DNA from 4 places in the Clostridium kluyveri DSM 555 genome. Region 1 is predicted to be linked to each of the others. Evidence: a T-box and tRNA genes for the amino acid it is inferred to sense, from the RefSeq annotation. Region 1 holds a T-box; the other regions hold tRNA genes.
What was found. The T-box of region 1 lies ahead of alaS (alanine--tRNA ligase). A T-box ahead of a tRNA ligase gene usually reads a tRNA of that ligase, here a tRNA-Ala.
Positions count from the first base shown of each region.

Region 2: it has a tRNA-Ala gene. The T-box ahead of alaS (alanine--tRNA ligase) is inferred to sense a tRNA for this amino acid. The anticodon was not compared.
Region 3: it has a tRNA-Ala gene. The T-box ahead of alaS (alanine--tRNA ligase) is inferred to sense a tRNA for this amino acid. The anticodon was not compared.
Region 4: it has a tRNA-Ala gene. The T-box ahead of alaS (alanine--tRNA ligase) is inferred to sense a tRNA for this amino acid. The anticodon was not compared.

Region 1 is NC_009706.1:1,358,171-1,360,374, forward strand. It holds gene CKL_RS06515 (cell wall-binding repeat-containing protein) at 1-393, shown strand, start outside; T-box leader at 548-737, shown strand; gene alaS (alanine--tRNA ligase) at 799-2,204, shown strand, end outside.
Region 2 is NC_009706.1:176,178-178,381, reverse strand. It holds gene fusA (elongation factor G) at 1-445, opposite strand, end outside; tRNA gene CKL_RS00920 (tRNA-Ala) at 832-907, opposite strand; tRNA gene CKL_RS00915 (tRNA-Ile) at 911-987, opposite strand; rRNA gene rrf (5S ribosomal RNA) at 997-1,113, opposite strand; rRNA gene CKL_RS00905 (23S ribosomal RNA) at 1,226-2,204, opposite strand, start outside.
Region 3 is NC_009706.1:13,412-15,615, reverse strand. It holds gene CKL_RS00070 (transcription repressor NadR) at 1-222, opposite strand, end outside; gene CKL_RS00065 (HDIG domain-containing metalloprotein) at 378-791, opposite strand; tRNA gene CKL_RS00060 (tRNA-Ala) at 967-1,042, opposite strand; tRNA gene CKL_RS00055 (tRNA-Ile) at 1,046-1,122, opposite strand; rRNA gene rrf (5S ribosomal RNA) at 1,132-1,248, opposite strand; rRNA gene CKL_RS00045 (23S ribosomal RNA) at 1,305-2,204, opposite strand, start outside.
Region 4 is NC_009706.1:172,441-174,644, forward strand. It holds rRNA gene CKL_RS00890 (16S ribosomal RNA) at 1-1,050, shown strand, start outside; tRNA gene CKL_RS00895 (tRNA-Ala) at 1,170-1,245, shown strand; tRNA gene CKL_RS00900 (tRNA-Ile) at 1,249-1,325, shown strand; rRNA gene CKL_RS00905 (23S ribosomal RNA) at 1,820-2,204, shown strand, end outside.

The DNA.
Region 1 (2,204 bases):
GGAATTTATAAAATATATAATGATTCAGATGACATAACACCTTTAGATGGTAATAATATAGAATCAGTAAGTGATGGGGAAGTTCCCTCTGATGTTCCCATGTTTAATGGCATGTTAAATATTCCAGTATTTAATGGCATATTAAATATTGAACAGGCACTAGATCTGATTAAGTCACAAATAGAACTTGAGGCTAACGAGTCTATTCATATACCTTTTGAAGAGTCCAGGTGGATAACTACCTATAATGGTGATAAATGTTATGGTATAGTTAAGGATTATAACGAAACAGGAGATTCAGATGATAGAACTGAACTGTGTGAGTATTTAGTTAATATATCTACGGAACAAGTTACACAATGTATTCAAGGACAATATACTCCAATAAGTTAAACATATAAAAAGAACCCGAGTTTTTTGCATAAAAGTTCAATTTTTTAAAATTGAACTTTTATGATCATAAATTTCCATAGGTTTGCTTTGACAGATTTATTGAGCAATATTGACATAAAAGTGTATTTAAATTATAATTTGTATCATAAATGGATATGTGGCAGTGAATAGAAGAAGTAAATATATTCTTATATGTAAAGAGAGGAAGTAGAGGGTGTAAAGCTTCTCATATGAGGTTTATTGAAGGCTGTCTAGGAGCCTATTATGGTGTTTGAGAGATATGGATTTTATAATTTTAAATCTATATAATTAGGGTGGTACCGCGAAAAACTTTCGTCCCTTTTATGGATGGAAGCTTTTTATTTTTTAAATTATATATGATATCAATAAAAAGGAGAGATAAATATGGAAAAATTAGGATTGAACCAAATTAGAGAGATGTATTTAAGTTTTTTTGAAAAAAAAGCACATCTGAGATTGCCCAGCTTTTCTCTAGTACCTCAGAATGATAAAAGTTTGCTTTTGATAAATGCCGGTATGACTCCACTTAAGCCTTATTTTACAGGTCTTAAGGTTCCACCTAGCAAAAGAGTAGCTACCTGTCAAAAGTGTATAAGAACTGGAGATATTGAAAATGTGGGGAAGACCTCAAGACATGGCACTTTCTTTGAAATGCTAGGAAATTTTTCCTTCGGAGATTATTTCAAGAAAGAAGCAATTCCCTGGGCTTGGGAATTTATTACAGAGGTTTTGAAACTTCCCAAGGATAGATTATATGTTACAATATATTTAGATGATGATGAGGCTTATGATATATGGGTTAAAAGTACAGATGTGGATCCTTCTAAAATTTTCAGATTAGGAAAAGAAGATAATTTTTGGGAGCATGGTGTAGGTCCCTGTGGCCCTTGTTCGGAGATTTATTATGATAGAGCACAGGAAAAAATAAACAGCGTAGAGGAATTTGTAGAAGCAGCTGATAATGATAAAATAGTTGAATTCTGGAATTTAGTTTTTACTCAATTTGACAAAGATGAAAATGGGAATTATAATAGACTTTCCAACCCTAATATAGATACAGGCATGGGACTTGAGAGAATGGCTACTATAATGCAGGGAGAAAATAGCATATTTGAAGTAGATACTATAAATGCTATATTAAAAGAAGTGTGTAATATATCTGGAACAAAATATAATGAACACAAAAATAATGATATATCTATAAGGATAATAACAGATCATATAAGAAGTATTACTTTTATGATAAGTGATGGTATACTTCCATCTAATGAAGGACGGGGATATGTGCTTAGAAGGCTTTTAAGGAGAGCAGCAAAGCATGGTAAGTCCCTGGGAATAGATGATAGATTTTTATATAAACTTTCTAATGTTGTTATAGACAATTCTTGCGAGAGCTATCCTAAATTAAAAGATAGGAAAGAGTACATAAAAAAAGTTATAAGGCTTGAGGAAGAGAGATTTGATGAAACAATAGACAGCGGAATGAAGATCTTAAATGAATTTATAGAGGAATTAGAAAATAGCAATAGTCTGCTCCTTGAAGGGGAAAAGGCCTTTAAATTGTATGATACTTATGGTTTTCCAATAGAACTTACTGAAGAAATATTACAGGAAAAAAATATGGGAGTAGATTTAGAGGGATTCAACAAAAAAATGCAGAATCAAAAAGAAATGGCAAGATCCGCCAGGACAGAAACTAATTATATGGGAGCAGAAGATACTGTATTAAATAAAATTCCCCTGTATATAGACACTGTATTTGAAGGTTATAATAGTTTAGAGTCCACTTC
Region 2 (2,204 bases), 1.2 Mb from region 1:
CAGCTAATACTTTATCAAAATCTGAATTTTCTCTATCTAATTTATTTATATAAAACGCCCTTGGAAGTTTTTCCTTATTTACATGATTCCAAGACTTTTCAGTTCCTACTTGGATTCCTGACACACCTGATACAACAATCATAGCTAAATCAACTGCTCTTAATCCTTGAAAAGTTTCTCCTATAAAATCAAAATACCCTGGTATGTCAACCAAATTTATTTTTATATCTTTCCATTCACATGAAGCTATTGAGGCTGATACAGATATTTGTCTTTTCTTTTCTTCTGGATCATAATCACTAGTTGTATTTCCATCCTCAATTTTTCCTAATCTGTCTATAGTTTTCGTATGGTAAAGTATCGCTTCTGTCAATGTAGTCTTTCCAGAACCACTATGTCCAATAATTCCTATGTTTCTTAAATTTTTTGTTGAATATGTTTTCATAGGCAATTCCTCCTTGTACTTTACATTTAATTTATATATTTTACTTCATTAATTATACTCTATTTATATAATATTCTACTTAATAATTAAAAATCCCTTTTAAAAATTAAATAATTTTCATAATAATTTTTATTATGCTTCTATTTTAAGCATATATTACATTTTATTCAATGATAAAATGTATTCAAAACTTCCATATAATATGTTTGAATACATATATTTCATTAAATGTATCGTAGAAAAATCTTGCTCTATTGGAACACTAGAAGAACTTATCCATGCGCATAGCAGTGCTCTTTCACTTTAAAGAAGATAGAAATATTAGCACTGGCAGCGTTCGGATAAATCTAAATATAAAAAACGAGTAACAAAATTGTTACTCGTTTTGGTGGAGATAAAGAGATTCGAACTCTTGACCCTCTGCGTGCAAGGCAGATGCTCTCCCAGCTGAGCTATACCCCCATATGGTGGACCTTCAGGGACTCGAACCCCGGACCAACCGGTTATGAGCCGGTTGCTCTAACCAACTGAGCTAAAGATCCTTATTCTTTATCCGGCAGCGACCTGCTCTCCCACAGGGCCTCCCCTGCAGTACCATGGGCACTGTGGAACTTAACCTTCCTGTTCGAAATGGTAAGGGGTGTTGCCTCCACGTTATTGCCACCAGATTTTCAAAGCGTTTTCTTACTACAGTTTTATATTATACTGTCATTCCCACCGCCTGTCAATACTTTTCTTCAGAAAATTTATATCCTCTGAAAATTGCACAGTAAATATTATTTGGTCAAGCCCTCGACCTATTAGTATCAGTCAGCTTAACATGTTGCCATGCTTACACCCCTGACCTATCTCCTCCTCTTCTCGGAGGGGTCTTACTGGCTTTCGCCATGGGAAATCTTGTCTTGGGGTGGGCTTCACACTTAGATGCTTTCAGCGTTTATCCCTTCCCGACTTAGCTACCCAGCTGTGCTCCTGGCGGAACAACTGGTTCACCAGCGGTCAGTCCATCCCGGTCCTCTCGTACTAGGGACAGCTCCCCTCAAATTTCCTACGCCCGCGACGGATAGGGACCGAACTGTCTCACGACGTTCTGAACCCAGCTCGCGTGCCGCTTTAATGGGCGAACAGCCCAACCCTTGGGACCTACTCCAGCCCCAGGATGCGACGAGCCGACATCGAGGTGCCAAACCTCCCCGTCGATGTGAACTCTTGGGGGAGATCAGCCTGTTATCCCCGAGGTAGCTTTTATCCGTTGAGCGATGGCCCTCCCACGAGGTACCACCGGATCACTAAGCCCGACTTTCGTCCCTGCTCCACCTGTGTGTGTCACAGTCAAGCTCCCTTCTGCCTTTGCACTCTACGAAGAATTTCCAACCCTTCTGAGGGAACCTTTGTACGCCTCCGTTACTCTTTTGGAGGCGACCGCCCCAGTCAAACTGCCCGCCTATCATTGTCCCGTGTCCAGTTTCATGCACTCCGGTTAGAATTCCAGTACTGCCAGGGTGGTATCCCAACGTTGACTCCAGAAATGCTGGCGCACTTCCTTCTCTGCCTCCCACCTATCCTGTACAGGTAATACCAAAATTCAGTGATAAACTGCAGTAAAGCTCTACGGGGTCTTTCCGTCCAATCGCGGGTAGCAAGCATCTTCACTTGCACTTCAATTTCGCCGGATTTGTTGTTGAGACAGTGCCCAAATCATTACGCCATTCGTGCGGGTCGGAACTTACCCGACAAGGAATTTCGCTACCTTAGGACC
Region 3 (2,204 bases), 1.3 Mb from region 1:
AACTGCTATTACCTGTTTTACTAAGTTTTTTTCAGATTTTGGAATTAAATATCCCTCTGGAGTTGCTATTATATCTGTACCTTCAGCTCTTAGAATAGCTATATCTTTAACTATTATCTGTCTGGTAACACCTAACTTTTGGGATAAAATATGACCTTTTTGAGGCATATCATTTTTCTCTAAAATTTCTCTAATATATATTCTTCTTTCCTTAGAATTCATTATAACCTCCAATACTACACTCTAAAATATAAATAATGATGTTACTTATATTCTAACATTATATACTAAAAACTTAAATACTTTTCCATATATGAACAATTTATTTAATTATATCAAACGATTCCTAAGTAAGGCCAAAGTCTATCTACTATAGCTTAATTTTTTTTATCATAAAATCTAAGTATATTTAATCCCAAATTATTGTATATTTCAAAATTATGATGATGCTCTACTAGATAAAGTAATTCTTTATCACATTTTATTCTTTCCAATAATTCTCTTCCAATTCTACCATGATTATAATAAACATTTATTTTTTCATTTTTAAAAAACCTTTTTATATTTCCTTTAGATATGCTATTCAGTAATACTATTACAGATTTATCTATCAAATTCAATTTTTTATATGTCTTGCCTATGTCGTGAAGAAGTGCCGCTTTCAATAATAAATCCATGTCAATTTTATTATTTTCTTTACAAAAAAATTTTATATCATATGCCACTCTTATAGAATGTTTCTGTTCTTGTATAGATAATTTACTAAATAATTCTAATTCTTTTACATTCAAAATATTTGTTACAAATTTAATATCATCTTCATTAACCTTAGACGTAATAGCCCAATAAAATTGTTTTATTCTATAAAATATATGTGTTCATCTCCCTTCAAATGCAGAGTAAACGGTATCTATTAAAAATTAAGATATAAAGAAAAGAACTACATTTACTATGTAGTTCTTTTCTTGGTGGAGATAAAGAGATTCGAACTCTTGACCCTCTGCGTGCAAGGCAGATGCTCTCCCAGCTGAGCTATACCCCCATATGGTGGACCTTCAGGGACTCGAACCCCGGACCAACCGGTTATGAGCCGATTGCTCTAACCAACTGAGCTAAAGATCCTTATTCTTTATCCGGCAGCGACCTGCTCTCCCACAGGGCCTCCCCTGCAGTACCATGGGCACTGTGGAACTTAACCTTCCTGTTCGAAATGGTAAGGGGTGTTGCCTCCACGTTATTGCCACCAGATTTATATTATTCTTTTCAGGAGTTTTATCCCCTCAAAATTGCACAGTAAATATTATTTGGTCAAGCCCTCGACCTATTAGTATCAGTCAGCTTAACATGTTGCCATGCTTACACCCCTGACCTATCTCCTCCTCTTCTCGGAGGGGTCTTACTGGCTTTCGCCATGGGAAATCTTGTCTTGGGGTGGGCTTCACACTTAGATGCTTTCAGCGTTTATCCCTTCCCGACTTAGCTACCCAGCTGTGCTCCTGGCGGAACAACTGGTTCACCAGCGGTCAGTCCATCCCGGTCCTCTCGTACTAGGGACAGCTCCCCTCAAATTTCCTACGCCCGCGACGGATAGGGACCGAACTGTCTCACGACGTTCTGAACCCAGCTCGCGTGCCGCTTTAATGGGCGAACAGCCCAACCCTTGGGACCTACTCCAGCCCCAGGATGCGACGAGCCGACATCGAGGTGCCAAACCTCCCCGTCGATGTGAACTCTTGGGGGAGATCAGCCTGTTATCCCCGAGGTAGCTTTTATCCGTTGAGCGATGGCCCTCCCACGAGGTACCACCGGATCACTAAGCCCGACTTTCGTCCCTGCTCCACCTGTGTGTGTCACAGTCAAGCTCCCTTCTGCCTTTGCACTCTACGAAGAATTTCCAACCCTTCTGAGGGAACCTTTGTACGCCTCCGTTACTCTTTTGGAGGCGACCGCCCCAGTCAAACTGCCCGCCTATCATTGTCCCGTGTCCAGTTTCATGCACTCCGGTTAGAATTCCAGTACTGCCAGGGTGGTATCCCAACGTTGACTCCAGAAATGCTGGCGCACTTCCTTCTCTGCCTCCCACCTATCCTGTACAGGTAATACCAAAATTCAGTGATAAACTGCAGTAAAGCTCTACGGGGTCTTTCCGTCCAATCGCGGGTAGCAAGCATCTTCACTTGCACTTCAATTTCGCCGGATTTGTT
Region 4 (2,204 bases), 1.2 Mb from region 1:
GGAAGAGGAAGCCACGGCTAACTACGTGCCAGCAGCCGCGGTAATACGTAGGTGGCGAGCGTTGTCCGGAATTACTGGGCGTAAAGGGTGTGCAGGCGGATATTTAAGTGAGATGTGAAAGACCCGGGCTTAACCCGGGCAGTGCATTTCAAACTGGATATCTAGAGTGCAGGAGAGGAGAACGGAATTCCTAGTGTAGCGGTGAAATGCGTAGAGATTAGGAAGAACACCAGTGGCGAAGGCGGTTCTCTGGACTGTAACTGACGCTGAGGCACGAAAGCGTGGGTAGCAAACAGGATTAGATACCCTGGTAGTCCACGCCGTAAACGATGAGTACTAGGTGTAGGGGGTATCGACCCCCCCTGTGCCGCAGTAAACACAATAAGTACTCCGCCTGGGAAGTACGATCGCAAGATTAAAACTCAAAGGAATTGACGGGGACCCGCACAAGCAGCGGAGCATGTGGTTTAATTCGAAGCAACGCGAAGAACCTTACCTGGACTTGACATCCCCTGAATGACTCGTAATGGAGGAAGCCCTACGGGGCAGGGAGACAGGTGGTGCATGGTTGTCGTCAGCTCGTGTCGTGAGATGTTAGGTTAAGTCCTGCAACGAGCGCAACCCCTGTCGTTAGTTGCCAGCACGTAAAGGTGGGCACCCTAACGAGACTGCCGCGGTTAACGTGGAGGAAGGTGGGGATGACGTCAAATCATCATGCCCCTTATGTCCAGGGCAACACACGTGCTACAATGGGCAGAACAGAGAGAAGCAATACCGCGAGGAGGAGCAAATCTCAAAAACTGCCCCCAGTTCGGATTGCAGGCTGAAACCCGCCTGCATGAAGTTGGAGTTGCTAGTAATCGCGAATCAGCATGTCGCGGTGAATACGTTCCCGGGTCTTGTACACACCGCCCGTCACACCATGAGAGCTGGCAACACCCGAAGTCCGTAGTCTAACCAAGGAGGACGCGGCCGAAGGTGGGGTTAGTGATTGGGGTGAAGTCGTAACAAGGTAGCCGTAGGAGAACCTGCGGCTGGATCACCTCCTTTCTAAGGAGTCGAAAGGCCGGGAAAAAACCTGCCTTAAAAGCTGAAATTTGAGATAAATAAGTTGCCCTTTATTCTGTTTAATTTTGAGGGATTATTTATATCCTTCTAATTTTTGATTTGGGGGTATAGCTCAGCTGGGAGAGCACCTGCCTTGCACGCAGGGGGTCAAGAGTTCGAATCTCTTTATCTCCACCATATGGGCTTATAGCTCAGCTGGTTAGAGCGCACGCCTGATAAGCGTGAGGTCGATGGTTCGAGTCCATTTAAGCCCACCAAATAATGTCTTTTAATTTTTAAAAAGTGAGTAATTATTAATAGACATTGACATTTTATTCTAATTAATTGTAAATTGTATTTATAAATTATGTATTTTCAATTGTGAAATGTGAATTGAGCATTGTACAATTGGAGTTTTGTCCTTTGAAAATTGCACAGTAAATAAAAGAAGTAAAGCTAAGGTTAGAAATAACCTTTGTAGTAGTAAGTATAAATGAGTTTATGCTTATTTTAATAAGATGTAGTTCCTATATCAATATAATTGAGAATAAAGTTTTAATTATATTTACGTAGGACAAAGAAAATTAGTGATAACGGGCAGAGCGAGGAAGGACTTGAGTGAGGAGCAGAGTTTACTTGTGTAAATGAGCACCGCAGGGAAAGGCTTGACGAAGCTGTGCGAAGTTAGCAGTAATTTTTTAATGAAACTCACTCAGCTAAGGCTGAGGAGTGCAATTTAGGCACCAAATCGAAGATTTGGACTAAATTATCAGGTCAAGCTACAAAGGGCGCATGGAGGATGCCTTGGCACCAGGAGCCGAAGAAGGACGTGATAAGCTGCGAAAAGCTCTGGGTAGGCGCAAATAGCCAGAGAACCAGAGATGTCCGAATGGGGAAACCCACCTATAAAACAATAGGTACTGCATGCTGAATATATAGGTATGCAGGGGAAAACCCGGGGAACTGAAACATCTAAGTACCCGGAGGAAGAGAAAGAAAAATCGATTTTCTAAGTAGCGGCGAGCGAAAGGGAAAGAGCCCAAACCGGAAACTTGTTTCCGGGGTAGAGGTCAGGTGATAAAAAATGTGGAAGCTTAAGTGAATTCAACTGGAAAGTTGAGCCGCAGAAGGTAAAAGCCCTGTAAGTGAAAAGCAGA